4 regions of the Streptomyces sp. NPDC001732 genome follow, and region 1 is predicted to be linked to each of the others. Evidence: riboswitches for the same ligand, from Rfam matches in the RefSeq annotation. Region 1 holds a riboswitch; each other region holds the start of a gene.
What was found. A riboswitch is a leader RNA that binds a small molecule or an ion and turns the genes downstream of it on or off. The one in region 1 is predicted to bind cyclic di-AMP.

Region 1 (7,673 bases):
GCGACGAGCAGACGGATGGAGTTGGTACCGCAGTCGATGGCGGCCACGCGGGTCATGAAGTACTCCCAGATCGAGCCCCTCCGAGGAACGAGGAGCAGTTCGGGCCCCTCCGACGGCCGAGGAGCAGACCAAGCCCCTCCGGCGCCCGAGGAGCGAATCGAGCCCTTCTCCTGACGCCCGAGAAGCAGACCAAGCCCCTCCGGCGGTCGAGGAGCAGGGGTCCGGGGGCGGAGCCCCGGGGAGGGGCCGGTCAGTCCTCGTCCGGCACGCCGCACGGCGAGACGCACGGCCCCTTGCGCCACCACTCCGGCAGCATCGCGATCGCCTCGTCGCCCAGCGGATTCACTCCCGGCCCCGCGGCCAGCGAGTGCCCGACCAGGACGTGCAGGCACTTCACCCGGTCCGGCATGCCGCCCGCGCTCGGGAAGCCCTCCAGCACCTCGATGGCGTCGCGCCGGGCGATGTAGTCCTCGTGGGCGGCCCGGTAGGCGGCGGCCAGCTCGGGGTCGGTGGCGAGGCGCTCGGTCATCTCCTTCATGACCCCGTTCGCCTCCAGCGTGCCGATCGCGGACGCGGCGCGCGGGCACGTCAGGTAGTACGTCGTCGGGAACGGCGTACCGTCCTCCAGCCGGGGCTGCGTCTCGACCACGTCCGGGTTGCCGCACGGGCAGCGGTGCGCGATCGCGCGCAGGCCGCGCGGCGGCCTGCCCAGCTGCTGCTGGAACGCGGCGATGTCCGCCTCGGTGGGTGCGGTGGGCTCGGTGTGGGGAGGGGGCGTTTCCATGCCTGCCTAGGTTCTGGTCGGGCTGCTCGAACTGCGGTTCTGCAGACGGGTGGAGAGGGTCAGTCGTGGTCGGCGCTGTCGACGCCGTCCCAGAGGTTGGAGTGCCACGGTCGGCCGGACTCGTCCGACTGGCCGTTGCGTTCCTTGACCGCGTCGGGGTCGATCACCGTGTAACCGGTCTCCCCGGGAAGAAGGTAGTGCAGATGCGTACGGGCCAGCTGCCTGATGTACGCGTCGTCCTGGAGGCGCGCCTTCTCGTCGCGCAGCTCCTCGGTACGGGCCCGTGCCTGCTCCGCCAGGCGCTCCTGCTCGGCGATCTCGTCCCGTTGCGAGACGTAGCTGCGCATCGGGTACGCGAGCACGACCACCAGGGAGCAGACGACGAGGGCGAGGAACGCCGCCCGGCCGGTGAGCCGCGAGCGGCGGGCCTGGCGGCGGTTCTGGGACCGGTAGACGCGGGCGGCGGTCTGCTCGCCGAGCAGCCGCAGCCGGGTCGCGGTGGAGAACCGGTCCCGGTCCTTCGCGGCCATTTCTCCGCCTCCCCAATACGCACGTCCGTCCCCGCACACGGTACGGGACCGAGTGCGGGGACGGACGGACGCCATGGCCCCGTGCCCGCGCCGGGGCGGACGAGCTGCTTTCGGCACCCGCCCTAGTTCGCGGAGCGGAACCGGGGGAACGCCGAGCGGCCCGCGTACACCGCGGCGTCGTCGAGGATCTCCTCGATGCGCAGCAGCTGGTTGTACTTGGCGACGCGCTCGGAACGGGCCGGGGCGCCGGTCTTGATCTGGCCGCAGTTGGTGGCGACGGCGAGGTCGGCGATGGTGACGTCCTCGGTCTCGCCGGAGCGGTGCGACATCATGCACTTGAAGCCGTTGCGCTGGGCCAGCTCCACGGCGTCCAGGGTCTCGGTCAGCGAACCGATCTGGTTGACCTTGACGAGCAGGGCGTTGGCGGAGCCCTCCTCGATGCCGCGGGCCAGACGCTCCGGGTTGGTGACGAACAGGTCGTCGCCGACGAGCTGGACCTTGGAGCCGAGCTTGTCGGTGATGACCTTCCAGCCGGCCCAGTCGTCCTCGTACAGCGGGTCCTCGATGGAGACCAGCGGGTACGCGGAGACGAGCTCCTCGTAGTACTCGGTCATCTCGGCGGCCGAGCGGGACTTGCCCTCGAACTCGTACTTGCCGTCCTTGTAGAACTCGGACGCGGCGACGTCGAGCGCGAGCGCGACGTCCTTGCCCGGGACGTAGCCGGCTTCCTTGATGGCTTCGAGGATGAGGTCGAGGGCGGCGCGGTTCGAGTCCAGGTTCGGCGCGAAGCCGCCCTCGTCGCCGAGACCGGTCGACAGGCCCTTGGACTTCAGGACCTTCTTCAGCGTGTGGTAGACCTCGGTGCCCCAGCGCAGGGCCTCGGAGAAGGACTCCGCGCCGATCGGGGCGATCATGAACTCCTGGATGTCCACGTTGGAGTCGGCGTGCGAGCCGCCGTTGAGGATGTTCATCATCGGAACGGGCAGCAGGTGCGCGTTCGGGCCGCCCAGGTAGCGGAACAGCGGCAGGTCCGAGGCCTCGGACGCGGCGTGGGCGACGGCCAGCGAGACGCCGAGGATGGCGTTGGCGCCGAGCGAGCCCTTGTTCTCCGTGGCGTCCAGGTCGAACATCGCCTGGTCGATCAGGCGCTGCTCGGTGGCGTCGTAGCCGACGAGCTCCGGGCCGATCTGCTCGATCACGGCGAGGACGGCCTTCTCGACGCCCTTGCCCTGGTAGCGGTTGGGGTCACCGTCGCGAAGCTCGATGGCCTCGAACGCACCGGTGGAGGCGCCGGACGGGACGGCAGCACGGCCGGTGCTGCCGTCGTCGAGGCCGACCTCGACCTCGACCGTGGGGTTTCCGCGGGAGTCGAGGATTTCCCGGGCTACGACGACGTCGATGGACGGCACGAGGCATCTCCTTCTGGGATATGACGCTGGTTGTGCAGGGCCGCTTGGGCCTTGCGACAAGAGCCTAACCGGCTCGGCCCGATCGGCCCGACGACCGCCCGTCCCCTGGGACGAAAAAGGACTCGGGGGCGGACATTGCAGGACGAACAGTCAGGTTTTTACTAATCAGTAACTACAGAAGTTGAACGGTCGCCTCTCTTCCGCCGCGCCCCTCCTCCTTCGGAGGAGGTCCTTCCCGGAGCGGCGGGAGCCGCCGGAGCGGTGAAGGCGGAAACCCCGGCCCGCGCGTACGGAAGGGTCGCGCGGGCCGGGGCGCCGGGGAGGAGAGAGCCGTGACTACTTCGTCAGGTGCAGCTGCTGACCCGGGTAGATCAGGTCGGCGTTCTCGACGATGTCCTTGTTCAGCTCGAACAGCTTCTGCCAGCCGCCCTCGACGCCCTGGTCGGCGGCGATCTTGCTCAGCGAGTCGCCGGTGACGACCTTGTACTCGCCGTCGCCCTTCTTGACCTTCTTGCCGGTCGGGGTGGTGACGGTCTTCTTCACCTCGGCCTGCGGCGCGGCGGAGCGCTCGGAGCGGGAGGCGGCGGGGGCCTCGGTGCGCTCCTGCTTCGGCTGGGCCTGGCGGGTCGGCTGCGACTGCTGCTTCGGGGCGGCCGGGGCGCTCTGCTGCTGGCTGGAGCCGGACTTCTCGGTGGACTTCGAGGAGCCGGTGTCGACGCCCGGGTCGACGCCGTCGTTGGTCAGGCCGCCGGCACCGGCGCAGGCCCAGGCACCGGGGCCCTGCATGTCGAGGAGACGCTCGGCGGTGGCGATCTGCTGGGCCTTGGTGGCCAGGTCGGCGCGGGGGGCGTACTGCAGGCCACCGGCGGCGGCCCAGCTCGACTGGGAGAACTGCAGGCCACCGTAGTAGCCGTTGCCGGTGTTGATGGACCAGTTGCCACCGGACTCGCACTGGGCCACGGCGTCCCAGGTGGCGACGGAGGCGGCGGAGGCACTGGTCGCACCCATCAGGGGGGCGGCGACGGCGGCACCGGTGACACCGGCGAGCGTGGCGATGCGGACGGCCTTGGACGGGCGGCGGTGCTTGCCCTTGCTGGAAAACAGCATGGAACTTCTCCTCACCGACGCCTACGAGGTGAGCTGTCGGGTTCGGGCCAAGTGAGTTGCCCGGTCGCACGTCCTAGCACGCGACTTCACCCCAAGCCGGTCCCGATGCGTCTTTCGACGATCAGGGCCGGCGCCTACCTGGGTCCCCCGCTCCTGCCTACGGCGCTTTACGCGTCTGTTCCCTCCGACCGACGGCAGGATTCGGCGTGACGGTCGACGGGGCCCGCGGTGCGAGCGGTTCCGACCGTAAACATACGCAACCCTCACATTCAAAGATGGACACATCGGACAATAGACCCGTACTCGTATCTGAGGATCCATCGTTTCCGCAGGTCGGACCCGATGCGAAGGGGTTCGCGGCGCGCGACACGCCAGTTGACGCAAAGAGACCCATGTCTCACTTACGCATAAGCGGACATAGGTCTCCGAACTGCCCCGGGCTCGGGGACTTTTTCAGCCGGTCGTCAGACCGCTCTCACTCGGACTTCACGCCGAGGTCGAGGCTCTGGCCGGGCAGGATGAGATCCGGATCGACGCCGATCTCGTCCTTGTTCGCCTCGTAGAGCGCAGCCCAGCCACCAGGGATCTTCTGTGCGTCAGCAATGGCCCAGAGGTTGTCGCCGGGGCGGACGGTGTACGGGTCGCCGACGCTCGGGGCGTCCGCGTCGCGCGCTCCGTCGCCGCCGCGGGAGGCGTGACGACCCGACTCGCGGCCACCGTCCGCGTCGGCCCCGCGGTCACCCTCGACGGCCGGCGCGCCGCGGTGTTTGCCACCCCGACTGCTGGGTGATTCGGATGAACCAGAAGGAACGGACTTCTCGGGCGTGTCGGACGGCGCCTTCGGAGAGCCGTCCGAGGAGGGGGTGGTGGGGGTCCCGGACGAGGGGTCCGGTGACGGCGTGGTCGCCCCTGACGGCTCGCCGGCGCCGTCCGGTCCGTTCGAACCGTCCTCGCCGTCAACGGCGCCCGTGCCGTCCGACGGCGTGGTCCCGTCGGCCGGGGCCTTCGACGGCTCCCCGGACGGCTTCCCGCCCTGCTCCGGGTCGGCGGAGGGCGCGTCCCCCGGGTCGACGCCGGGCAGCGTTCCGTCCGTCGCGAGGCCGGAGATGGCCGCACAGCTGGGCCAGGCCTGCGGCCCCTGGTCCTTCAGGATCTTCTGGGCCACGGCGATCTGCTGCGCCCGGCTGGCCAGGTCGGCGCGCTCGGCGTACGACTCGCCGCCGTACGCCTTCCAGGTCTCCGGCGAGAGCTGGAGCCCGCCGTAGGAGCCGTTGCCGAAGTCGGCGCTCCACGTGCCGCCGCTCTCGCACTCGGCCACCCGGTCCCAGGTCGTGGCATCGGCCGCGTGCGCGCCGGACGCGCCGAGCAGCGGGATGGCGATGGCCGACCCGGTCACGCCCGCGGCGACGACGATGGCGGGTGCCTGCCGGGGGCGACGGTGTTTGCCGTTCGCGGAGCCCATGGGGTTTGCCTTCCGTGTAGCTGACGTGTGACTGGTGGGTCGAACGGTGAACCTAGCTGGACTCGAACGGGAGTCACAAGTCGATGCAGCGCGGATCACGTAAAAGTCACAGACTTGACGGTTCGTCACTTCCGACCCGTCCGGACTCCGGGGCGAACTCCACGGGGAGGGTGCGCAGTCCGCGCATGATGAGTCCGCCGCGCCACCGCAGATCGCCGGGTTCCACCGCGAGCCGCAGGTCGGGAAGGCGTCTCAGCAGCGTGGCGAGCGCGGTCCGGCCCTCCAGCCGGGCGAGCGGTGCCCCCAGGCAGTAGTGGATGCCGTGCCCGTATCCGAGGTGCTGGTTGTCGCGCCGGGCGAGGTCCAGGGTGTCGGGGTCCGTGAAGCGTTCCGGGTCGCGGTCGGCGGCGGCGAGCACGACGAGAACGGGGTCCCCGGCCGCGATCTCCTGTCCGCCGAGCGTCAGCGGTTCGGTGGCGAACCGCCAGGTCGCCAGCTCGACCGGACCGTCGTACCGCAGCAGCTCCTCGATCCCGGTCTCCAGCAGCCCGTCCTCCCCCGTTTCGAGGGAGCGCTGGAGCCGGGCGCGCTGTTCCGGGTCGCGCAGCAGGGAGTGGACGCCGTTGCCGATGAGGTTGACCGTCGTCTCGAACCCGGCGAAGAGGAGGATGAAGGCCATGGCCGCGGCCTCGTTCTCGGTGAGGTGCTCGCCGTGGTCGCTGGCCCGGATCAGCCCCGAGATCAGGTCCTCCCCCGGGTTCTCGCGCTTGCGGTGGATCAGTTCGGCGAGGTAGCCGCGCATCTTCTTCACCGACCTGGCCACCCCGCCGCGCGGGCCGCCGCCGTGGCGGATCATCATGCCCGCCCAGTCCCGGAAGTCGTCCTGGTCCTCGGGCGGCACGCCCAGCAGGTCGCAGATGGCGTAGATGGGGAGCGGGAAGGCGAAGTCGTGGATGAGGTCGGCCTTCCCCTCCTTCGCGAAGCGGTCGATGAGTCGGTCCGTCAGTTCCTGCACCCGCGGCGCGAACTCGGCGACCCGGCGCGGGGTGAACGCCTTGGATACGAGGCGGCGCAGCCGGGTGTGGTCGGGCGGGTCGATGTTCAGCAGATGCGTCATCAGCTCCGCCTTGCGCTCCCCGGGGATGCCCGTCTTTCCCTTGGCGTGCGCCGGTTCGGCGTGGTGCGCCGGGTTCTTGGAGAGCCGGGTGTCGGCGAGCGCCTGCCGGGCGTCCGCGTACCGGGTGACGAGCCACGCCTCGACGCCGCTGGGCAGCGCGGTCCGGTGCACGGGGCTGTGCTCGCGCAGCCATGCGTAGGCCGGGTACGGGTCGGTGGCGAACTCCCAGGTGAAGAGCTCGGGCGCATCGTCGGGACCGGCACCGGACCGGCCGACGGGACAACCGGCGGGCGCGTCGGCGGACCGGCCCGTGCGCCCGGCGGCGGCCTCGTCGGCGGGAAGGTCCGCGGCGCCGGCGGCGCGCTCGTCGGCAGGACGGGCGGCGGGCCTGCCGACAGGACGGTCCGCGGGGCCGACGGCGGGCCCGGTGGAGGGAAGGTCCGCAGGGCTGTCGGCAGGCTCGTCGGCGGGTCGGTCCGTGGGGCTGTCGGCGGGGCTGTGGTTCACGCCCCGACGTTATCCTTTGCCCTCCGCGGCCCTGATGGCGTCCCGGTAGGCACGGCCCGCGGCCCGCAGCGCGGCCTCGGGGTCGATGCCGTCCCGCTCGGCCCGTACGGCGAGGGCGAGGAGCTCGTAGCCGATGCCGTCGCCGGTGGGCGGGGCCACGTCGAGCCCGGCGGTACGGACCCGGCCGGCCAGTTTCGCCGCGAGCGCCAGCCCCGGCTGGCCGAGCGGAACCCCGTCGGTGATCGATTCGCGCTGTTTCTCGACGGCCTTGGTCCGCAGCCAGTGCGCGTGCACGTCCTCCGGCGTCTCGGCCGTCTCGTCGCCGAAGACGTGCGGGTGGCGGTGGATCAGCTTCTCGACGAGGGTCGCGGCCACGTCGTCCACGGAGAACGGCTCCGCTCCGTCCTCGGGACGGCCTTCCTCGGCGATCCGGGCGTGGAAGACCACCTGGAGGAGGACGTCCCCCAGCTCCTCGCGCAGTTCGTCGCGGTCGCCGTCCTCGATCGCCTCGACCAGTTCGTACGCCTCCTCGATGGCGTACTTGGCCAGGCCCTCGTGGGTCTTGCGCGAGGTCCAGGGGCATTCGGTCCTGATCCGGTCCATGATCTGGACCAGGTCCAGGAACCGGGCGCCCGGCAGGTCGTACGAACCGGGCAGCAGCTCCAGGTCCGGCATCCGCACCCGGCCCGAACCCGCGAGCCGGGCGAGCCCGTCGGTCAGCGGCCCGGAGCCCTCGCCGCCCGCGAGGACGACGATG
Region 2 (7,673 bases), on a different contig from region 1:
TCCGTGCCCGCGGTGGCGGTGGTGGGGGCGCCGGCGGGGTCGGGGGCCGCGGGCGATGCCGCGGTGGGCTCCGGGCCGGGGTGCGTGGCCGAGGGGGGCCGGGTCGCGGCACTCGGCTGGGTGACCGTGCTGGTGGCCGCGGAGAGGGCCTCCGCCAGCCCGCCGATCTCCACGTGCACGACGGCCACGGGCTTGGCCGGGCCCGCGGCGGCGGCCGTGTGCAGGGCGGCGGCGAGCACCTCCCCGTCGCCCGCCTCCGCCTCGCCGTCCTCGCCCACCCAGGGGATCGCCGTCACGATCACCGAGTCGCAGCCCTCGTCGGCCAGTGCCCGGCCCAGGGCGTCCCGGAAGTCCCGCGGGGTGGCCGCGGTGGTCAGGTCCAGGGGCGGGCGCGGGCGCAGCCCCTCCGCGAGGCAGGCGTCGTACGTGAGGAGGCCGAGCGACTCCGAGTTGCCGAGGATCGCGACCCGGGGGCCGGCCGGCAGCGGCTGGTCGGCGAGGAGGAGCCCCGCGTCGACCATCTCCGTCACGGTGTCGACCCGGATCACGCCCGCCTGCCGCATGAGCGCCGAGACCGTCGCGTCCGGGATCCGGCTGACCGGCACGGCGTGTCCGGGCGGGGTGGAGCCGCTGTGCCGGGCGCCCTTCACCACGACCACCGGCTTCACGGCCGCGGTGCGCCGCGCGAGGCGGGTGAACTTGCGGGGATTGCCGATCGATTCGAGGTACAGCAGGGCGACATCGGTGTCCGGGTCCTCGTACCAGTACTGCAGGAAGTCGTTGCCCGATATGTCGGCGCGGTTGCCCGCGGAGATGAAGGTGGACAGGCCCGCCCCGCGCCGGTACAGCCCGGAGAGCAGGGCGATGCCGATCGCTCCGGACTGGGTGAAGAGCCCGATGCGTCCGGGGGCGGGCGGCTCGGGGGCCAGGGAGGCGTTCAGCCGGACGGTTTCGGCGTTGTTGATGAGGCCGAAGGCGTTCGGGCCGATGATCCGCATGCCGTACGAGCGGGCCTGACGGACCAGTTCCCGCTGCCGCTCCCGGCCCTCGGCGCCCCATTCGGCGTATCCGGCGGAGAGGACGACCAGGCCCTGGACGCCGTGCTCGCCGCAGTCCTCGACGGCTTCGGGGACCCGGTCGGCGGGCACGGCCACGACCGCGAGATCGACCGGTTCGCCGATCTCGCCGATCGAACGGTGGGCGGGGACTCCGTCGATCGTGGCCCGGTCGTCGGCGAAGGCGTGGTTCACGGCGTACGTGCGGCCGGTGAAGCCGGCCCCGAGGAGGTTGCGTAGCACCGTGCGGCCGACCCCGCCGGAGGTCCGGCCGACGCCGATGACGGCGACGGATCCCGGGGCCAGCAGGCGCTGCACGGACCGGGCCTCGGCACGCTGCTCGCGGCCGCGCTGGACGGCGAGGGACTCGGCGGTCGGTTCGAGGTCCAGGGTGAGGTGGACGGAGCCGTCCTCGAAGCTGCGCTGCTGGGTGTATCCGGCGTCCCGGAACACCTTGATCATCTTGGTGTTGGCGGGCAGCACCTCGGCGGCGAAGCGCCGGATGCCGCGCTCGCGGGCGACGGCAGCGATGTGTTCGAGGAGGGCCGAGGCCACTCCCCGGCCCTGGTGCGCGTCCTGGACGAGGAAGGCGACCTCGGCCTCGTCGGCGGGGGCGGAGGCGGGCCTGCCCCGCTCGTCGATCCGGTCGTAGCGGACGGTCGCGATGAACTCGCCGCCGACCGTGACGGCGAGCCCCACCCGGTCGACGTAGTCGTGATGGGTGAAGCGGTGCACGTCCCTGTCGGACAGGCGGGGGTAGGGGGCGAAGAACCGGTAGTACTTCGACTCGTCGGAGACGTGCTCGTAGAAACTGACCAGCCGTTCGGCGTCGTCCGTGGTGATGGGCCTGATCCGGGCGGTTCCTCCGTCGCGGAGCACCACGTCGGCTTCCCAGTGGTCGGGGTAGGCGTGATGCGGACTCTGCTCCGGGGCGGGCTGCATGGGCAAAGACTACGGCGCCACCAGCGGTCGCGTGGGGCTCGGGGCCGGGGCAGGCTGGGAGGGCCGATCGGCGGTACCGCGGGCGTCGCGGGCACGTTCCGGGTCGGCCGGAGCACCGCGCACCGCGTGAGAGAATGGTCTAGACAACTTTTGATTCATGAAGGGCAGAACCATGGCTGAGCGCCGCGTCAACGTCGGTTGGGCCGAGGGCCTGCACGCCCGCCCCGCTTCCATCTTCGTCCGTGCCGCCACGGCTTCCGGCATCCCCATGACGATCGCCAAGGCCGACGGCACCCCGGTGAACGCCGCCTCCATGCTCGCGGTGCTCGGCCTCGGTGCGCAGGGCGGCGAGGAGATCGTGCTCGCGTCCGACGCCGACAACGCCGAGGTCGCCCTGGACCGCCTGGCGAAGCTGGTCGCCGAGGGGCTCGAGGAGCTCCCGGAGACCGTCTGAAACATTTTCCGCAAGAGAGCCGCGGCACCCTGAACCGGAGCCGCGGCTCTTCTGTTTTCCGGAACGGACCGGCCGGAACGCGCCCGGGTCCACGGAATTCCGGCCGTTGGCATCAGGGCGGGAAGAACTCGGCCCGAACGAATTCGGGCGGAAGGGGTTCCCGCTCCCTCGCCCGGCCCGGTCGCGGCCGGGCCGGGCCGGGCCGCGCAGCACCTTGAGGTGTGCCTCGGTGCGGCGCCGGGCGGCGCGCTGCACCCAGCGGCTCCAGCAGCATCCGGGCCTCCGGGAGGTCGGCTGCCTCCGGCTCAGCGGGGTCTGCACCCCAGAGGCCGCGTGCCGGCGGGTGATCACGAACCCCCTCGGCCCCGGGGTCCGCAACGTCTCTCTCGCCGGAACACGGAAAACCCCGTACCGACGCACCGACGTTGGGCTGTGGGACGGGTCGGCAGGCGGGCAGGCGCTCGCGCCGGGGTGCCGGGCGGGTACGCCGATGGCCCCGGCGGGCTGCTTCCGGGGCCATCGGGAGGTGCGGAGAGGTACCGCGAGGAGGTGCGGGTCAGATGTTGACGCCGTGGGCGCGCAGGTATGCGACGGGGTCCACGTCGGAGCCGTATACCGGGGTCGTGCGGGCCTCGAAGTGGAGGTGGGGACCGGTGGAGTTGCCGGTCGAGCCTGAGAGGCCGATCTGCTGGCCCGCGCCGACGCTCTGGCCGACGGAGACGCCGATCGAGGAGAGATGGCCGTACTGCGTATACGTCCCGTCCGTCATCCGGAGCACGATGTTGTTGCCGTACGCGCCGCCCCAGCCGGCCTCGACGACCGTACCGGCGCCGACGGCGACGACGGAACTGCCGGACGCGGCGTGGAAGTCGATGCCCGAGTGGCTGCCGGAGGACCAGAGCGAGCCGCTGGACTTGTAGCCGGTGCTGATGTACGAACCGGCGACCGGCAGCCGGAAGGAGCCCAGCCGGGCGCGTTCGGCGGACCGGGCGGCGCGCGCCTCCTCGGCACGCGCCTCGGCCGCGCGCTTCGCTTCGGCCCTGGCCTTCGCCTCGGCCTTCTTCTTGGCCTCCGCCTTCTTCTCGGCTTCCGCCTTCGCCTTCGCCGCGACGTCGGCCTGGTGCTTCTGCACGTCGGCCTGGGCGTCGATCTGATCGGCGAGGGTCGCGTCGATGGCGATGACCTGGTTCAGGCCGGTCTCGCTCGTGGAGGGGGCCTCGGAGTCCGCGGCGAGGGCCGGGGAGGCCAGGCCGCCGATGACTCCGGTGGTGGCCAGAGCCGCGACGCCGACGACCTTCGCGCTCCCGCGCGTCAGGCGGCTCGGGGCACGGTGCTTCCCGGTGGCACGGGTGAACGCCATGAAGTGGCTGGTCCTTTCCTTCCTTCTCGCCTACCGGGTTAGCTGACGGGTTCGGAGCAGGAAGGTCTCCTACGGGCGCCCCGGCCGTCGCGGCTCGGGCGTCCGATTCACCCCAGGGACTGCATGGGTCCCCGGCTCCCCCGGCTCGCGCCTGACGGGGACTCGGCGATGACTGCCCGGTACGTCGCGGTTGCGGCATACGAGTGGCGGGCAGCCCAGCCGACGCTAAGCGGGGCCGCTTTCATTCACCAAACGGACAGGCCGTTTTGTAGCGCATCCCACAGGGCAGACAGGCAACCTCCCTCACAAGGGCGGACAAAAGGGAGGGTCTCGGCGAAATCCCTCTCACCCAGATCCTCCCTTCGTCCCGATATGCGAATGCCCGACCGGCCGGTCCGCGCCTGGGCTCAGGCGACCGGCGGGGCCGTTCCGCTCGTCAGCCGGTGACCACCGACACCTCTCCGATGCCCAGCGCCCGGACCGGCTCCGCGATCCGGGCCGCGTCACCGACGAGGACCGTGACCAGCCGGTCCTCGGGGAAGGCGTTGACGACCGCCGCGGTCGCCTCGACCGTGCCGGTCTCCGCGAGCCGGGCGTACAGGTGCGCCTGGTAGTCGTCCGGGAGGTGCTGCTCGACCTGGTCGGCGAGGGTGCTCGCGATGGAGGCCGCGGTCTCGAACTTCAGGGGCGCCACACCCACGAGGTTCTGCACGGCCGTCTCGCGCTCCTCGTCGGTCAGGCCCTCCGCCGCCAGGGTCCGCAGGACCGTCCACAGGTCCTTGAGCGCCGGCTCGGTGGACTCCGTGTCCACGGAACCGCTGATGGCGAGCATCGCGGCACCGGTCGCGCCCGACGCGGAGTCCGGGGCCGACGACCGCAGCACCTGGGCGAAGGCCCGCACACCGTAGGTGTAGCCCTTCTCCTCGCGCAGCACCCGGTCCAGCCGGGAGGTGAGCGTGCCGCCCAGGCAGTACGTGCCGAGCGTCTGGGCCGGCCACACGCTGTCGTGCCGGTCGGCGCCGATCCGGCCGATCAGCAGCTGCGTCTGCACCGCGCCCGGACGGTCGACGATCACCACCCGCCCGGTGTCGTCGGCGGTGATCGGCGGGGCGGTCCGGGGCTCGGCGGGCTCGCCCGACCAGTCGCCGAGCGTGTCGGCGAGCAGGGCGTCCAGGTCGATGCCGGTGAGGTCGCCGACGATCACGGCGGTCGCGGTGGACGGCCTGACGTGGGCGTCGAAGAACGCGCGCACCGCCGCCGAGTCGATCCGCTCCACCGTCTCCTCGGTGCCTTGACGCGGGCGCGACATCCGTGCCGCGGCCGGGAACAGTTCCTTGGAGAGCTGCTTGGCGGCGCGCCTGGCCGGGTTGGCCTGCTCGTGCGGGATCTCGTCGAGCCGGTTGCGCACCAGCCGCTCGATCTCGCCGTCCGCGAAGGCGGGCGCCCGGAGCGCCTCGGCGACCAGTGCCAGGGCCTTGGAGAGCCGGGAGGCCGGAACCTCCAGGGAGACCCGGACGCCGGGGTGGTCGGCATGCGCGTCGAGGGTGGCGCCGCAGCGCTCCAGCTCGGCGGCGAACTCCTCCGCGGTGTGCTTGTCCGTGCCCTCGGAGAGCGCCCGCGACATGATCATGGCCACGCCGTCGAAGCCCTCGGGCTCGGCGTCCAGCGGGGCGTCGAGGAAGATCTCCACCGCGACGACCTGCTGGCCGGGGCGGTGGCAGCGCAGCACCGTCAGGCCGTTGGGCAGGGAGCCCCGCTCCGGCGCGGGAAAGGCCCAGGGCCGGGCGACGCCGGGGGCCGGCTGCGGGTGGTACTGCATCGAAACTCCAGTCGCGGCGGCGTCGGTCACTTGCCCGCTCCTTCGTGCGCGTCGGTGTCGTCGGCGTCGGTCTCCGCCATGTCGGCGGGCTCGGCCGTATCGGCGGGCTCGGCCGACTCGACCGGCTCGTAGACCAGCACCGCCCGGTTGTCGGGGCGCAGCTGGGCCCTGGCGGCGGCCTGGACCTCCTCCGCGGTGACGTCGAGCACCCGCTGCACGGCGGTCAGGGCGAGCTGCGGGTCGCCGAACAGCACGGCGAAGCGGCACAGTTCGTCCGCGCGGCCCGCGACCGTGCCGAGCCGGTCCAGCCACTCGCGCTCCAACTGGGCCTGCGCACGCTCCATTTCCTCGGGTGTGGGGCCCTCGGCGGCGAACCGGGCGAGCTCCTCGTCGACCGCGGCCTCGACCTGCGGCACCTCGACCCCGCCGGACATCTTGACGTCCAGCCAGCCGAGCGAGGGCGCCCCGGCCAGTCTCAGCAGCCCGAACCCGGCCGCCACGGCCGTACGGTCACGGCGGACGAGACGGTTGTGCAGCCGGGACGACTCGCCGCCGCCGAGCACGGTCAGCGCGAGGTCCGCCGCGTCACACTCCCGGGTGCCGTCGTGCGGCAGCCGGTAGGCGGCCATCAGGGCGCGCGCCGGGACCTCCTCGCGGACCTCCTCGCGCAGTTGCTCGCCGATGATCTCGGGGAGCGCGCCGTCGCGCGGCGGCTGCTTGCCGTCGTGGGACGGGATGGAGCCGAAGTACTTCTCGATCCAGGCGAGGGTCTGCTCGGGGTCGATGTCGCCGACGACCGAGAGCACCGCGTTGTTGGGCGCGTAGTAGGTACGGAAGAAGGTGCGCGCGTCCTCCAGGGTCGCGGCGTCCAGGTCGGCCATCGAGCCGATCGGGGTGTGGTGGTACGGGTGGCCCTCGGGGTAGGCCAGGGCGGTCAGCCTCTCGAACGCCGTGCCGTAGGGGACGTTGTCGTAGCGCTGGCGGCGCTCGTTCTTGACGACGTCCCGCTGGTTCTCCATCGACTCCTCGTCGAGCGCGGCGAGCAGCGAGCCCATGCGGTCGGCCTCCAGCCAGAGGGCCAGCTCCAGCTGGTGGGCGGGCATGGTCTCGAAGTAGTTGGTGCGCTCGAAGCTGGTGGTCCCGTTGAGCGAACCGCCGGCCCCCTGCACCAGCTCGAAGTGGCCGTTCCCCTTGACCTGGCCGGAGCCCTGGAACATCAGGTGCTCGAAGAGGTGAGCCAGGCCGGTGCGTCCCTCGACCTCGTGGCGCGAGCCGACGTCGTACCAGAGGCAGACCGCGGCGACCGGGGTCAGATGGTCCTCGGAGAGCACCACGCGCAGGCCGTTGGCCAGGCGGTGCTCGGTCGCTGTCAAGCCGCCGGAACCGGCCTGAGCTGTGGCCGTGTGACCCATGGGCATGTACGTCCCTTCGATCGCGATACTGGATTTCCTGCGAGACCTGCCACTGTAAGCAAGCGCACACGCGCCTGGCGAAGTTCCCGTCCCGCGGAAGTTCGCGTGAAAGGGGGGCGCACCCCCCGCGCGCAGGGGCGGGAAACACCCTCGGCGGGCGCCCCGGACGCCCTTTGGGCCGGGTCGAGGTCGGGGATGTCAGTGCGGCGGTCCACAATGGTCCGCGTCAGAACCTGAGGTTGCCCGAACAGAATCCGTGAAGGAGTCGCAGCAGCGATGGCCCGCCGCAGCACGAAGACCCCGCCGCCGGACGACTTCGAGGAGAAGATCCTCGACATCGACGTCGTCGACGAAATGCAGGGCTCCTTCCTCGAGTACGCGTACTCGGTGATCTACTCCCGGGCCCTGCCCGACGCCCGGGACGGCATGAAGCCGGTGCACCGCCGCATCGTCTACCAGATGAACGAGATGGGCCTGCGCCCCGACCGCGGCTTCGTGAAGTGCGCCCGCGTGGTCGGCGAGGTCATGGGCAAGCTGCACCCGCACGGCGACGCGTCGATCTACGACGCGCTGGTCCGGCTGGCGCAGCCGTTCTCCATGCGGCTCCCCCTGGTCGACGGCCACGGCAATT
Region 3 (7,673 bases), on a different contig from region 1:
GGACCGCGAAGCGCGGGTGCACCGCGGCCAGGACGTGCGGCAGATGACGGTCGCGGGCCATGGCCAGGACGGTGCGCGAGACGCCCAGGACCAGTGCGAGCAGCGAGCCGAGCGCGGCGACGGCCGCACCGGCCCGGACCACGGGCACGAGACCGGGCGCCCCCGCCGCACGCGCTGCCTCGGCCAGCGGCGCCGGGGAATGGGCGAGACGGTCGGGGCCCAGGACGGCGAGCAGGGTGACGGCCACGGCGGCGTAGACGAACAGGGTGATGCCCAGCGCGAGGGGGATCGCCCGGGGGATGGTGTGCCGCGGGTCGCGGACCTCTTCCCCGAGCGTGGCGATCCGCGCGTAGCCCGCGAACGCGAAGAACAGCAGACCGGCCGCCCGGAGCACGCCGCCGACCGTGGCGTCCGCCCCGATGGCCAGGCGCCCGGTGTCCGCGGTGCCGCCGCCGAGACCGGCGACGACCACCGCCGCGAGGACGGCGAGCACGAAGGCGACGGCCACCCGGGTCAGCCGGGCGGACCGGTGCACCCCGACGCAGTTGAGGGCGGTCAGCGCCACCACCGCGGCGACGGCCACCGCACGCTCCTGGCCGGGCCACGCATAGGACCCGACGGCCAGTGACATCGCCGCGCAGGAAGCCGTCTTGCCCACGACGAAGCCCCACCCGGCGAGATGGCCCCAGAAGTCGCCGAGACGCTCCCTCCCGTACACATAGGTGCCGCCGGACGCCGGATGGCGGGCGGCCAGACGGGCGGAGGACGTCGCGTTGCAGTAGGCCACCACCGCAGCCAGGCCCAGGCCGATCAGCAGACCGGACCCGGCCGCGCCCGCGGCGGGCGCGAACGCGACGAAGACGCCCGCCCCGATCATCGAGCCCAGGCCGATCACCACGGCGTCGGACACGCCCAGACGGCGTCTCAACCCGCCCGTTCCCCTCGGCGCGTTCATCGCTCTGCTCCCCGTCGGAACCCCGCGCGGGAGGTTCCCGCGAACGGTCGGGGCGCCCGCTCCGGGGGCACGGTAACCGAGCAAGGTGTACGGCCGGGGGTGCCGCGGGCCGGACAAACCCGGTGGGGGTATCGTCGGACTCGCACCGCAGGGCCCGTACGACCGAGGAGTTCGAGGCAGCCGTGGATCGCGGACCGACGCGCGCACCGGGAGTGTCCCGGCTGCTCGTGCTGTGCGCCGTCCTGTGCGGTCTGTTCCTCATGCACGGCGCCCCGGTCGCCGCGGCCGGGGGCTGCCACGACGCGATGACGACGCTCCCGGAGCGGTCCGCGCCCCTCTCGGCCGTGCCCATGGCGATGGCCGGACACGCCACCGTGCAGCACGGGGACGACGCCCTCCGGGTGGCCGCGGCCCCGTCCCCGGCGGGCGGCGAGTCGTGCGTGTTCACCCACGTCCGGGACCGGGTGCTGCCGCTGCTCCTCGCACTGGGCCTGGTGGTCCTGGCGGTCCGGGGCGTCGCCGGGCACCGTGCGGCCGTGCGCGGGCCGGCACGACGGGGGCCGCCGTTCGGCGGCAGGGATCTGCTGCTCCAGGTGTGCATCGCGCGGACGTGACAGGGAACCGCCGGTTCCCGGCCCACCGGGGCCGGACCGGCCGGACGACCCCGCCCGTTCCACGCGCCACCGACGTGGCGCGTCCACCTGGAAAGAATCCAGCATGCGCGTTTCCCTGCCCACCGCTGTCCGCCGCCGTCGCGCACTCGCGGCCGCCGGTGCCGTCGCCGCCCTCGCCCTGGCGCTCACGGCGTGCGGCTCCTCCGACGAAACGAAGTCCGACGACCCGTCCGTGCCCGGCATGGGCCATGGCTCCGGCAGCGCCTCCGCACCGGCCGCCCCGGGCGGTGCGTTCAACGACGCGGACGTGAAGTTCGCGCAGGACATGATCCCGCATCACCAGCAGGCCATCGAGATGGCGAAGCTGGCCGACGGCCGTGCCGCCGACGCCGAGATCAAGAAGCTGGCCACCGCGATCGAGAAGGCCCAGGATCCCGAGATCGACACGTTGAAGGGCTGGCTGGCGTCGTGGGGCAAGCCGCTGCCGGAATCCCCGAAGGGTGACATGCCCGGAATGGATCACGGCTCCCACGGCGCGGGAATGCCCGGAATGATGTCCGACAAGGACATGAGCGATTTGAAGGCCGCTGCGGGCAAGGACTTCGACAAGAAGTTCGCCCAGCTCATGATCGCCCATCACCAAGGCGCGGTCACCATGGCCCGGGACGAGCAGAAGAAGGGCGACAACGCCGAGGCGAAGAAGCTCGCCGAGGCCGTGGTGACGGCCCAGACCGCAGAGATCGAGCAGATGAACAAGATCCTCGAAAGGCTCTGATCCCGGCACGGGTGGGGCCCCGCCATGCGGGGCCCCACCTCCCGGACGAAGAGTCAAATGTAATTGCATGGGCGATTTGCCCCATTGGTGTAACTGGGCGGTGAAGGGGGGTTAGCCCCTTTCATGCCGCTTCGATGGGGGGCGAAATGCACCTTTTGCGATTAAGTGGTGCGCATCACGTTCGATGTCCGTGATGCCATGCCGGACGGTCCGGTTCCCTTTTCCTGCAAGGGGATTCGGCCGTTCGATGTGAAGTGCGTTACTGAATTCCCCGCAATTCGATCTTGCGAATGAATTGTGCGCGGAATTCGGGGGCTTGTCCCTTTCGGTGTTTCTCGCCTACGGTCACCGTCAATCCGGACGGAACGCCGAATCCTGCCGCTGTCCGGCAATCCGACCCACTCGTGCACGGCAGGAACGGGGGACCCAGGCAAGCCGCCGATCCGGTATCCGGAACGGCTCGGGGTGAAGCCGCATTCGCGTGCGGCCGGGCATCTCCAGCCCGAACCCGACAGCTCACCTCGTAGGCGACGGAGAGGAATTCACCATGCCCGCAAAGGGTGCGTACCGTCGTCGCAGGCCCGTTTCGCCGGTCCGGGGTTTCATCGCCGTGGGCACGGGCGTGGCCGCCCTCGTGCTCCCGCTGGCCGTCGCCGGAGCGGCGTCGGCAACGCCGGCGCAGTCCGCCGGTGCCGTCACCGCGCAGCCCGTGACGTACACGAACGATCTGGACGGCTGGATCAGGGAGTCGCTGGCCGTCATGGCCCAGCACAACATCCCCGGCAGCTACGAGGGCATCCACCGCAACATCATGCGCGAGTCCTCCGGCAACCCCCGGGCCATCAACAACTGGGACTCCAACGCCGCCGCCGGAACGCCCTCCAAGGGGCTCCTCCAGATCATCGACCCCACGTTCCGCGCCTACCACGTGCCCGGTACGTCGATGGACAGCTACGACCCGGTCGCCAACATCACGGCGGCGTGCAACTACGCCGCCGCCAGGTACGGGTCCATCGACAACGTCAACGGGGCCTACTGACGCACCGCACGGTCAGTCCGGCCGCGGGGGCGTCCAGTCGGCGTGCCGCAGGATCGTGCGGACGGTGACCCGCGACGGTGCCAGCCGCAGCGCCGTGTCGCGCAGGGCGATCGCCACCGGATGCGACAACTGCTGGCCCATCCGGCCGGCCCGACGGGCCGCCCTCGCGACCGACTGGCTGCGGGGGCGGCGCTCGGCGTCGTAGCGACCGAGCGCCGCTTCGACGGAGGGCGCGGTGCGGAGCGCGGCGGCCAGCGACACCGCGTCCTCCAGCGCCTGGCAGGCCCCCTGGCCGAGGTTCGGGGTCATCGCGTGGGCGGCGTCGCCGAGAAGGGCGATCCGCCCGACCGCGTAGGAGGGCAGCGGGGCGACCAGCTCGTTGACGTCGTGATGCAGCACGGCGTCGGGCCGGGTCGCGGCCAGCAGGGCCGGAATGGGGTCGTGCCAGTCGCCGAACCGGCGGCGGGCCTCGGCGAGCGGATCCGGACTGCGCACACCGGCGGGCGAGTTGAACACCGCGTGCCACTCGGCCCGGCCGTCGGCGAACACGATGTGCCCGAACTCGGCCCCCCGGCCCCAGGTCAGCTCGAAGTCGGTGCGCAGCTCCACCGGCGACTCCGTGATGGCCCGCAGCACCGTCGAGCCGCTGTGGACCGGGCCGGGATGGCCGGGAAAGAGCTGCGCCCGCAACCGGCTGTTCACGCCGTCGGCGGCCACGACCAGATCCGCGTCGAGAACGGTGTCGCCGACCGCGATCCGTACCCGGGAGGCGTCGGAACGGTCGACGGACGTCACCTCGGCCCCGACGACCAGGGACCCGGCGGGCAGCTCCGCGCGCAGCAGCCGGTGCAGCACGGACCGGGGAATGCCCACGATCGGGGTGCCCAGCTCGCGTTCCAGCGCCGCCCCGTCCATGCGCGCCAGCAGACGCCCGCCCGGACTTCGGGTGCCGCCCGTGTACTGGGGCCGGGCAGCCGCGCGCACCGCCGCTCCGACGCCGAGGGCGTCCAGCGCGCGGATGCCGTTCGCGTGCAGGGAGATGCCCGCGCCCGCGTCGTCCAGCACGGGACTGCGCTCGACGACGGTCGTCTCCCATCCGATGCGGCGCAGCCCGATCGCGGCTGCCAGCCCGCCGATGCCCCCGCCGACCACCACCGCACTGCCGCCCATGCCGGCCCCCTCTTCCGTCCCGTCCCGCCACGCCCTCGGTCTTCTACATCTGTAGAAGGAGGGTACTACGCCGCCTCTACAGGTGTAGAAAGAGGGGATGAGCACCGATCGACGCACCGTTCTCGCCGACGCCGCCATCGAGGTGCTGGCCGACGAGGGGATGCGCGGACTGACCCACCGTGCCGTGGACCGGGCGGCGGACCTTCCTGCGGGCACCACCTCGGCCTACTTCCGTACGCGCAGGGCTCTGCTCGCCGGGCTCGTCCGGCGGCTCGTCGAGCGGGACCAGGCGGAGTTGCAGGCGGCGGGGGAGCGGACGCCGGTGCCGAGGACCCCCGGCGAACTCACGGACGGACTCGCCGCGTTCGTCGCGGGACGGCTCACCGGGGAGGGGCGGCGGCGCTCGCTCGCCCGTTACGCGTGCGCGGTCGAGAGTGTGCGCCACCCGGAGCTGCGCGAGATCCTCGTACCCCGCCGGAACGCGGCACGGGAGACCGTGCGGGAGTTCCTGGACGCGCGGGGCGTGGCGGACGCCGAGGGGCGCACCCTCACCCTGCTGGCCTGCGTGGACGGGCTGGTCTTCGACCGGCTGGTGGGCGGCGGGGACGTGCCGAGGGGTGAGATCGCGGGACTGGTCGCCGCGGCACTGCGGACACCCGGAGCGGGCGGCGGCCTCGTGGCCCCCTGAGCCGTACGGCGACCGGGGCACGGCCGGGCCCACGCGCCCGCCGGGGAGAGCCGACGTGCCTGCCCTGGAGGACCGACGTGCCCGAGGTCAGTCCTGGAGGTTCTCCGTCGTCCGTCCCGGTTCCCTGACCGGTGGCACGGGAACGGTCGCGGCCCCGCCCTCCCGGACCGCCCGCACCGCCGTCTCGTGGAGGTGCCGGCTGTCCTTCTCCGAACAGCACGGCACGGGGCTGCCCGACATGGTGAACCAGTCGGTCGCACCGGTGTACTGCACGGTGATCTGGGCCGTGTCGTCCGCCCAGGTCGTATGAATGGTCAGGTCCCCGGACAGGACACCGGCCTCGTCCGTGAGCACGCCACCGCGCCCGGAGAACACCCCACGAGTCGTCCACGACGCCCAAGCCATGACTCCAGGCTGACACCAGGACGGCGGATGCGCGACCCGCGGGCCGTCGCGCCCCGCGCCCCCGGGCCCGTCCCGTGTTCCGGTATTCGGATACGAGCGAAACATTCCTGCCGGGACGGCTGCGGTTCCCGCACCCGCCGATCCCCGGAGGAAGAAGCGCTGTTAACGCGAAAACGTCGGATCGTTGCTCATGAACAACGAATTCCGAAGGTGAACAGCTATTGACCTGCGGAACTCGTCAGGATTGCATGTCGCGCTGGGAGCGCCGAAAACCACTCATCACGTCCTCGTCTGGAGGCGATACCGCTCCCGCGCTCGCACACCACCCCTGCTTGATCGGAACCGCACGATGACCGACACGCTCAGCGCTCCCCAGGCGCTCGCCCCAGCGACCGGCCCCACCCCACAGAAGCTCAAGCGTTCCATCGGCGTCGTGGGCGGAACACTGCTCACGCTCTCCTGCGTGACGCCCGCCTCGACCCTTTTCGTGGTCGTACCGGACCTGTTCTCCAGCCTCGGCACGTACACCGCCCTCACCATCGCCATCGGCTCGCTGCTCTGCATCGCGGTCGCCTTCTGCTACTCGGAGCTCGGCACCCTCATCCCGAGCGCCGGCGGTGAGTACGCCATGGTGTCGACGATGGCGGGACGGCTGGCCGGGTGGCTGGTCTTCGTGCTCTCGCTGCTGGTCGTGATGATCGTGCCCCCGGTCATCGCCATGGGGACCGCCGACTACCTCGCGCCCGTCGTGCACATCCCCGCCCCCGTCGCGGGCGCCGGCGTCATGCTCCTAGCCACCCTCGCCGGCCTCCTGGACCTGCGCGCCAACGCGTGGATCACCGGGATCTTCCTCGTCCTCGAAGTGATCGCGGCGGCCGTCGTCGCCCTGCTCGGCTTCGCGCACTCCGAGCGCGGCGTCTCCGCGCTGGCGCAGGGATCGGTCGCCTCGTCGGACGGCGGCACGTCGACCGTCACCGCCATGATGGTGATCTCCGGGCTCGCGATCGCCCTCTTCATCACACAGGGCTTCTCCACGGCCGTCTACCTCTCCGAGGAGCTGGAGAACCCGCGGCGCAACGTCGCCCGTACCGTGCTCGCCACCCTCGCCATCTCCACGGCCGTCATCCTCGTCCCCGTCATCGCCATCACCCTGGGCGCACCGGACCTGGAGGCGCTGACCTCCGGCGACCTCAACACCATGGTCGCCGCCTGGTCCAACTCGGCCGTCGGTACCTTCGTCAGCCTCTGCGTCGCCCTCGCCATCATCAACGCGGGCATCGTGATGGTCATTCAGAACTCGCGGGTGCTGTTCGCCTCCGCCCGCGACAAGGCCTGGCCCGCGCCGGTCAACCACGCCCTGTCCCGGCTCGGCCGGTTCGGCTCCCCCTGGGTCGCGACCCTGATCGTCGGCGTGCCCGGGGCGGCCCTGTGCTTCGTCAACCTGGACACCCTGTACGGCGTCACGGGCGTCTCCGTCACCGCCATGTACCTGCTGGTCGCCGTAGCGGCCCTGCTCTGCCGCCGGGGCCCGCACCGCGAGGCACCGGCCTGGCGCATGCCGCTGTGGCCCGCGATCCCCGTACTGCTGATCGTCGTGCTCGCGTACATCCTGACCCAGCAGGAGACCGAGTACCTGCTGTGGACCGGCGGGATCACCGCGGTCGCCACGCTCTACTGGGCGTTCTACCTGCGGCCCCGCAAGGAGACCCACTGGACGGTCAGCATCCCGGAGGACGCGCAGCCCTGACCTCCGGACGGGGCGGGCCCCGTCGAGCCGTAACGAAGCGGGGCCCGGCCGGTGGCGGTCGGGCCCCGCGGGCGTGCATGCCCGCCCTGCCGGGAAGCAGCGGCGCGGCACCGGGGCGCGACCGGCCGGCTCCGGGCGTACGGCGGGCGACGCCTACGATGCCGACGGGCGGGCGGTCCCGCTCTCCTGCCGCCACCCACGAAATGGCCACGCGATGCCCGCCGTCCTCGTCCTCCTGCTCGCCGGAACCTGGCTGCTCTCGGGCGCCCTGGTCACCGGG
Region 4 (7,673 bases), on a different contig from region 1:
CCACGACGCCTCGGTCCACGACGCCTCGGTCCACGACTCCCCGGCCCACGAGGTGGACCTGGCCGCCTCCGCGGCCGACGCGCACCGTCCCCTCGGCCGCACCTCCGCCCGCACCAACGGCAGCAGCCGCAGGCGGCGTTCCCCCGCGAAGCGTTCCGCGCTCCTCACCGTCGCGATTCCCTCCGCCTGCGTGATGAGCGTGGCCGGTATCGCGGCCGCCTCCGTGGGCGGACTGGGCGGCGGGGAGAAGAAGGACGAGGGCAAGACCACGATGGCCGCCCCCGACGCCGGTTCCGTCAAACCGGGCGTGGCCAACAACAAGCTGGACACCCAGCTCGCCAACCTCAGCGCCGACGCCGAGAACTTCGCCGACCGCGCCAGCCGCACCCAGGAGCGCATCGACCTGCGGGAACGGCAGGCCGCCGAGAAGAAGAAGCGCGAGGAGGAGGCCGCCCGCAAGGAGGCGCTCCGTCCCAAGTTCGTCATGCCGGTCGCCCAGCACCGCCTCAGCGCGTACTTCGGCCAGGCGGGCGTCAACTGGATGTCCACGCACACCGGCATCGACTTCCCCGTCCTGCAGGGCACTCCGGTGATGGCCGCGACGGACGGCACCGTGCGCACCCAGCTGAACAGCGCCTACGGGAACATGGCCATCGTCACCGCGGCCGACGGGACCGAGACCTGGTACTGCCACCTCAGCAGCACCAAGATCCGCTCGGGCCCGGTCAAGGCCGGTGACGTCATCGCGTACTCCGGCGACTCCGGGAACTCGACCGGCCCGCACCTGCACTTCGAGGTGCGGCCCGGCGGCGGCGCGGCGATCGACCCGCTGCCCTGGCTCCGCAGCCACGGCGTCGACCCGACCTGAGCCCCCGCGGCCGGCGGCCGACGTCCTGGCTGCCGTACTGAGAACTGCATACGAATGGGTCTGCCCGCCACACCGTCGGTGTGGCGGGCAGACCCATTCGTGCGGGGCCGGGGCTACAGCTTCTCGACCGGCGCGTACCGCAGCAGCAGCTCCTTCGGCCGGTCGTCCCCGAAGTCGATCCTGGCCAACGCCTGGTCGCCGACGCCCTCGACCGCCATCACCGTGCCGAGGCCGAACTTGTCGTGCGTGACCCGGTCCCCGACGGCCAGCGTGACCGTCGGCCTGCTGTCCGAGGTCCGCCGGGTCGCGAAGCCCGAGGGGCCGGAGCGCGCCCGCGAGGCGGACAGCGACGAGGTGATCCCCTGCGTCGGCCCGGCCGGAGCAGCCATCGGCCCGGTCCGCTTCCACTCCAGGTGCTGGTCCGGGATCTCCTCCAGGAACCGCGACGGCGGGTTGTACGAGGGCTGCCCCCACGCGCTGCGCATCGCGGCCCGGGTCAGGTAGAGCCGCTCACGGGCCCGGGTGATGCCGACGTAGGCGAGCCGCCGCTCCTCCTCCAGCTCCTTCGTCTGGCCCAGGGCCCGCATGTGCGGGAAGACGCCGTCCTCCAGGCCGGTCAGGAAGACCACCGGGAATTCGAGGCCCTTCGCGGTGTGCAGCGTCATGAGCGTGATGACGCCGGAGCCGTCCTCGTCCTCGTCGGGGATCTGGTCGGAGTCGGCGACGAGGGCCACCTTCTCCAGGAACTCGGCGAGCGTGCCCGTTCCGGTGGGGGCCGCGGCCGTACCCGCCTCGACAGCGGCCGTGGCCTCGTCGGCAGCCGCTGTGCCCCCCTCGGCCGCCGCGTGCTCCTGCTCGAATTCCAGGGCCACCGAGGCGAGTTCCTGGAGGTTCTCGATCCGGGTCTCGTCCTGCGGGTCGGTGGACGCCTGGAGCTCGGCCAGGTAGCCCGTGCGTTCCAGGACGGCCTCCAGGACCACCGCGGGGCCCGCGCCGGACTCGACGATCGTGCGCAGCTCCTCCATCAGCGTGTTGAAACGCTTGACGGCGTTGGCCGACCGGGCCGCCATGCCGTACGCCTCGTCGACCCGGCGCAGTGCCTGCGGGAAGGTGATCCGCTCCCGCAGGGACAGGGCTTCGATCATCGCCTCGGCACGGTCGCCGATGCCGCGCTTGGGCACGTTGAGGATGCGGCGCAGCGGGACGGTGTCCTCCGGATTGGCGAGGACGCGCAGGTAGGCCAGGATGTCCCGGACCTCCTTGCGCTCGTAGAAGCGCACGCCGCCGACGACCTTGTAGGGCAGGCCGACGCGGATGAAGATCTCTTCGAAGACGCGGGACTGGGCGTTCGTGCGGTAGAAGATCGCGACGTCGCCGGCCTTGGCGTCGCCCGCGTCGGTGAGCCGGTCGATCTCGTCGGCGACGAACTGCGCCTCGTCGTGCTCGGTGTCGGCGACGTAGCCGGTGATCCGGGCGCCCGTGCCGGCGTTCGTCCACAGGTTCTTGGGGCGGCGGCTCGCGTTGCGTTCGATGACCGCGTTGGCGGCGGACAGGATCGTCTGCGTGGAGCGGTAGTTCTGCTCCAGGAGGATCGTGGTCGCGTCCGGGTAGTCCTCCTCGAACTGGAGGATGTTGCGGATGGTCGCGCCGCGGAAGGCGTAGATCGACTGGTCCGCGTCACCCACGACGCACAGCTCGGCGGGGGCGTCGCCCTCGCCCGCCGGGCCGACCAGTTCGCGCACGAGGGTGTACTGGGCGTGGTTGGTGTCCTGGTACTCGTCGACCAGGACGTGCCGGAAGCGGCGGCGGTAGTGCTCGGCGACGTCGGGGAACGCCTGGAGCAGGTGCACCGTCGTCATGATGATGTCGTCGAAGTCCAGCGCGTTGGCCTCGCGCAGCCGGGACTGGTACATCGCGTACGCCTGGGCGAGCGTCTTCTCGAAACCGTCGGCGGCCTGGCCCGCGAAGGTCTCCTCGTCGATCAGCTCGTTCTTCAGGTTGGAGACCTTGGCCGTGAACGACTTCGGCGGGAAGCGCTTCGGGTCCAGGTCGAGGTCGCGGCAGACCAGGGCCATCAGCCGCTTGGAGTCGGCCGCGTCGTAGATCGAGAACGACGAGGTGAAGCCGAGCTTCTTCGACTCGCGGCGCAGGATGCGTACGCACGCGCTGTGGAAGGTCATGACCCACATGGCGTTGGCGCGCGGCCCGACGAGCTGCTCGACGCGCTCCTTCATCTCGCCGGCGGCCTTGTTGGTGAAGGTGATCGCCAGGATCTGGCCGGGATGCACCCCGCGCTCGGCGAGGAGGTGGGCGATCCGGTGGGTCAGCACCCGGGTCTTCCCGGAACCGGCCCCGGCGACGATGAGCAGCGGGGAGCCCGCGTGCACGACGGCGGCGCGCTGCTCGGTGTTCAGCCCGTCGAGGAGCGCGGCGGAGTCGACGACGGGGCGGGGGGCGCCGTCGCGGTAGTACGCGTCCCTGGGCGGCGGCCCGTCGAACACGTCCCCGAAGAGCCCCTCCGGCACCTCTTCGGGTGCGGCGTCCTCGGGGGGCGGCGGGGGTTCTTCCTCCGAGGGCTGGAGGCCGGCCAGGAAACTGTCGTCAAAGAGGCTGCTCATCGCTTGTCGAGTCTAAGCCGCCGCACGGACACCCGGCGGGCCCTTGCCGAACCGCCCGGCGCCCGCTCGCCGGACGGGCGCGAGGAACGGACACGCACCGAGAACGGACGCGCACGGAGAGAACGAACACGCACGGAGAGCGGGCAACCGCACCGCGTGAGGGGTTCCGGACCTCCGGCCACTCCTGCAACCCAGGTCACGAAAATGTATCGGGCATATCGAACATCGACCTTCCCAGCGGCACACCGGTTGGCTAGCGTGCTCGACCGGGCGGCCCGTACCCCCTTTGCGGCGAACCACGCCGAGCGGGCACCCCCGCCGAATCCGGGCTGCCCCCATGGGCGTTCGGAGCCGGGGACCCACAGGAAGCACTGGGGTGAATCGGTCCTCATCCCCCAAACGGACCGTAGGGCAGCCTTCCGTTCCGCCCGAACCCGACAGCTAACCCGGCAGGCGGTCCACGGAAGGAGATGCCCGTCTTGGCATCGCACCGCAAACCGCGCCCCCGGATGCGCACCACCGCACCGGCCGTCGGGCTCACCTCGGCGGCGCTGGCGTCCGTGACCCTGCTCTCCACGCAGAGCGCCACGGCCGCGCCCGGCCCGAAGCCCAGCGTCGAGGACGTCCAGAAGAAGGTCGACGACCTCTACCGGCAGGCGGGCACCGCGACCCAGAAGTACAACCGGGCGAAGGAAGCCTCCGCCACCCAGCGCGCCAAGGTCCAGGCCCTGCTGGACGACGTGGCCGAGCGCGCCGACAAGCTCAACGAGGCGCGCCGGACGCTCGGCACCTACGCGGCCGCGCAGTACCGCAACGGCTCCATAGCACCGTCCGCCACCTTCTTCCTGGCCGACGACCCGCAGTCGTACTTCGACCAGAGCCAGCTGATGGACCGGATGACCAGCCGCCAGCAGAAGGCGGTCACGGAATTCCGTACGCAGCAGGCCAGAACGGCGAAGAAGCGGTCCGAGGCGGTGCAGAGCCTGGAGACCCTGACGACGACCCAGGCCACCCTGCGCACCAGCAAGCAGAACGTCCAGAAGAAGCTGGGCGAGGCGCGCACGCTGCTGTCGAAGCTGACCGCCGAGGAGAAGGCGCGGCTCGCGGCGCTGGAGCGGAAGAAGGAGGCGGAGGCCAAGCGCAAGGCCGAGGAGCTGGCGAAGCAGCAGGCCGCAGCCGAGGCGGACCGCAAGGCCGAGGAGGCCGCGAAGGAGGCGGACTCCGGCAGCGGTACGGGGACGGGCACCGGAACCGGCACCGGCTCGGACAGCGACGCCACCACCCAGGCGGAGAAGGTACTCGCCTTCGCCAGGGCCCAGATCGGCAAGCCGTACGTCTGGGGCGCCACCGGCCCGGACTCGTACGACTGCTCCGGGCTCACCCAGGCGGCGTGGAGGGCGGCGGGCGTCGACCTTCCGCGCACCACCTGGGACCAGGTGAAGATCGGCACCCGGGTCGCCACGGCGGACCTGCGGCCGGGCGACCTCGTCTTCTTCTACGACGACATCAGCCACGTCGGCATCTACAAGGGCGACGGGATGATGATCCACGCACCGAAGCCCGGGGCGAACGTGCGCGAGGAGTCGATCTACTACATGCCGATCTACGGCAGCGTGCGCCCGGCGTAGCGGCCGCACCGCAGGACCTCCGGCCGCCGGACGCGCTCGCTCCTCGCGCCCGTCCGGCGGGCCGGGGACGCCCGGGCCTGACAACCTCGGGCCGGGGCGGCGTCGGCCCCGGCCCGCCTCGGGTCCGGGCATCGGCCCCGGTCCGGCGGCCGGGCCCCGGGGCTCAGACCCAGAGCGTGGCGATGAAGATGTTGGCGAGCGTCAGGCCGCCGACCGCCGCGAAGGCGCCCTTGTCGACCTTCTCCTCGTCCCGCTTGACGTAGACGAGCGCGAGGATGACGACCAGGATCAGCGTCTTGACCCCGATCTTGATGTTGTTCACGTGGCCGCCGTCGGCCTCGTTCAGCCCGACCAGCGCGACACCGGTGACCAGCATGGTCAGCGCACCGTGCAGCATCGCCGGCACGAACCGGGCCGTGCCCGCGCCCATCGCCTTCATCTGGGTCAGGAAACCGCCCAGCAGCGAGGCGATGCCGACGATGTGCAGGGCGACGAAGACATGAATGAGTACGTCCATGAGGCCGCAGCCTAGCCCCGCCCATATCACCACCCCACAGGCAGGTGCGACTTCCCGGCCGCTCCGCTCGTGTCTGTACCGAATGCCTCACTCTGGTGCAATTTCCTCGATCACTTGACGACATTGCCGCGCCAAATTCGGGCAATAAGCGCCATTACGACTCTTGCCCGTGCCCCGGGTCTAGCGTCCCTGACCAGGTGACCGGCTCCCTCGCCGCTCCGTTTCCGGACGGCGCACCGGTCGCCCCGCCGAGAGATCCGGCGGCGGGCCGCTCCCCCGTGGCGCCCCGTGGCCGGGTCTCCGGTGGGCCCGTCGGTAGTCCCCGCCGGGCAGTCATCAGGAAGGACGCACGCCCTCGTGGCAGCGCATCGAAAACCCAAGCAGCGCCCGTTCACCGGCTCTGCTGCCCGCACCGCGGCCGGCCTCGCCCTCACCGGGGCCGCCACCGCCGTCGTGCTGCCGGGATCGGCCCACGCCGAGCCCGATCTCACCCCGGCCCAGGTCAAGGCCAAGGTGGACCGGCTGTACCACGACGCGGAGGTCGCCACCGAGAAGTACAACGGCGCGAAGGAGAAGGCGACCGCCGCGACCGAGGCCCTGAACACCCTGCGCGACGAGGCCGCCCGCCGGACCGAGCGCCTCAACACCGCGCGCGACGAACTCGGCTCGTACGCCGCCGCGCAGTACCGCACCGGCGGCATCAGCCCGTCCGTGCAGCTGGCGCTCTCCTCCGACCCCGACCAGTACCTGGAACGCGCGGCGTTCGTGGACCGGGTCGGCGACCGCCGGGCCGTCGCGATCGACCGGGTCCAGAAGCAGGTCGCCCGGATCGCCGAACTGCGCTCGCAGGCCGACGAGAAGCTGACCGTGCTGGCCGCCCGACAGGCCGAGCTGAAGAAGCAGAAGACCACGATCAGGGCCAAGCTGGCCGACGCGCAACGGCTCCTCGCCCGGCTGACCCCGCCCCAGCGCGCCGCGTACGAGGAGACCGACCACGGCCGCTCCGGCGCCCCGGACACCGCCGTCCGGGCCGCCGCACGCGGCCCCGTCCGGGCCCCGAACGCCCGCGCCGCCGCGGCCGTCGCGTTCGCCTACGGGGCGATCGGCAAGCCGTACGTCTGGGGTGCGACCGGCCCCTCCTCGTTCGACTGCTCCGGGCTCACCCAGGCCGCCTGGCGGTCCGCCGGTCTCTCCCTCCCCCGGACCACGTACACCCAGATCAACACCGGGCAACGCGTCTCGCGCTCCCAACTCGCCCCGGGCGACCTGGTGTTCTTCTACTCCGGGATCAGTCACGTCGGGCTGTACATCGGCAACGGACAGATGATCCACGCGCCGCGCACCGGGTCGACGGTCCGGATCGCGCCGATCGACGAAATGCCCTTCGCCGGGGCGACACGCGTGGCATAGGCTCCCGATTCCGATCCGGTGCGAGCGCCGTCGGGGCGATCGCACCCGGGTCGGACCGCCACCGGGCCACCCCGCCGTCGAGGGCGGCCCGCCGTCGCCCAACCGGCCCGAGGACACCCACACATGCCCATGGACGTCGATGTCCAGACCCATGCCCGCACGCTCGCGCTGCGCTCCCCCGACCACTTCCGGGTCGGCCCGTTCACCGTGCGGTACAACCCCGACTGGTCCATCAAATACGCCAATTACGCCATCCCCGACCAGAGCGCCGAACCGACGCCCGGGGAACTCGACGCCCTGATCGCGGCGTTCCGCGAGCACGACCGGCTGCCGCGGCTGGAGTTCCTGCCCGGCTGGGCGCCCGCGGTCGAACCCGCGCTGCTCGCCGCCGGGTTCACCGTCGAGAACCGGGCCCCGATCCTGGCCTGCGCCCCCGGCGACCTGCGTTCCCCGAAGCCGGTGGACGCCCTCGCGATCGCCGAACCGGTCACCGACGCGGAGTTCGCCGCCGCCGCGCTCGTCCAGTACCGGGGCTACGGCGGGACCGGTGAGCCCGAGGGCGGCGAGGCGATCTGGCTGCGCACGGCGGTCGAGGGCGGCGGGGTCGCGGCCCTCGCCACCCTCGACGGCGC

Region 2: linked by a shared signal. The riboswitch ahead of ACWCXX_RS14575 (M23 family metallopeptidase) and the one ahead of ACWCXX_RS18950 (transglycosylase family protein) in region 1 are both predicted to bind cyclic di-AMP.
Region 3: linked by a shared signal. The riboswitch ahead of ACWCXX_RS25190 (transglycosylase SLT domain-containing protein) and the one ahead of ACWCXX_RS18950 (transglycosylase family protein) in region 1 are both predicted to bind cyclic di-AMP.
Region 4: linked by a shared signal. The riboswitch ahead of ACWCXX_RS04685 (NlpC/P60 family protein) and the one ahead of ACWCXX_RS18950 (transglycosylase family protein) in region 1 are both predicted to bind cyclic di-AMP.

The regions. Positions count from the first base shown of each region.
Region 1 is NZ_JBSFFY010000017.1:82,271-89,943, forward strand. It holds gene ACWCXX_RS18930 (Ppx/GppA phosphatase family protein) at 1-56, opposite strand, end outside; gene ACWCXX_RS18935 (DUF501 domain-containing protein) at 251-784, opposite strand; gene ACWCXX_RS18940 (FtsB family cell division protein) at 844-1,314, opposite strand; gene eno (phosphopyruvate hydratase) at 1,437-2,723, opposite strand; gene ACWCXX_RS18950 (transglycosylase family protein) at 3,060-3,830, opposite strand; cyclic di-AMP (ydaO/yuaA leader) riboswitch at 3,834-4,005, opposite strand; gene ACWCXX_RS18955 (transglycosylase family protein) at 4,306-5,292, opposite strand; gene ACWCXX_RS18960 (cytochrome P450) at 5,399-6,916, opposite strand; gene ACWCXX_RS18965 (nucleoside triphosphate pyrophosphohydrolase) at 6,926-7,673, opposite strand, start outside.
Region 2 is NZ_JBSFFY010000011.1:111,546-119,218, reverse strand. It holds gene ACWCXX_RS14590 (bifunctional acetate--CoA ligase family protein/GNAT family N-acetyltransferase) at 1-1,997, opposite strand, end outside; gene ACWCXX_RS14585 (HPr family phosphocarrier protein) at 2,170-2,451, shown strand; partial or broken gene ACWCXX_RS14580 (GntR family transcriptional regulator) at 2,599-2,871, opposite strand; gene ACWCXX_RS14575 (M23 family metallopeptidase) at 3,008-3,811, opposite strand; cyclic di-AMP (ydaO/yuaA leader) riboswitch at 3,825-3,989, opposite strand; gene ACWCXX_RS14570 (M16 family metallopeptidase) at 4,248-5,630, opposite strand; gene ACWCXX_RS14565 (M16 family metallopeptidase) at 5,657-7,042, opposite strand; gene ACWCXX_RS14560 (DNA gyrase/topoisomerase IV subunit A) at 7,319-7,673, shown strand, end outside.
Region 3 is NZ_JBSFFY010000030.1:36,264-43,936, reverse strand. It holds gene ACWCXX_RS25205 (APC family permease) at 1-955, opposite strand, end outside; gene ACWCXX_RS25200 (hypothetical protein) at 1,138-1,569, shown strand; gene ACWCXX_RS25195 (DUF305 domain-containing protein) at 1,673-2,344, shown strand; cyclic di-AMP (ydaO/yuaA leader) riboswitch at 2,701-2,889, shown strand; gene ACWCXX_RS25190 (transglycosylase SLT domain-containing protein) at 2,892-3,383, shown strand; gene ACWCXX_RS25185 (FAD-dependent monooxygenase) at 3,396-4,553, opposite strand; gene ACWCXX_RS25180 (TetR/AcrR family transcriptional regulator) at 4,651-5,241, shown strand; gene ACWCXX_RS25175 (hypothetical protein) at 5,329-5,646, opposite strand; gene ACWCXX_RS25170 (APC family permease) at 5,996-7,393, shown strand; gene ACWCXX_RS25165 (EamA family transporter) at 7,608-7,673, shown strand, end outside.
Region 4 is NZ_JBSFFY010000002.1:405,815-413,487, reverse strand. It holds gene ACWCXX_RS04695 (M23 family metallopeptidase) at 1-868, shown strand, start outside; gene pcrA (DNA helicase PcrA) at 982-3,486, opposite strand; cyclic di-AMP (ydaO/yuaA leader) riboswitch at 3,793-3,958, shown strand; gene ACWCXX_RS04685 (NlpC/P60 family protein) at 3,957-5,114, shown strand; gene ACWCXX_RS04680 (hypothetical protein) at 5,278-5,631, opposite strand; gene ACWCXX_RS04675 (NlpC/P60 family protein) at 5,989-7,041, shown strand; gene ACWCXX_RS04670 (GNAT family N-acetyltransferase) at 7,165-7,673, shown strand, end outside.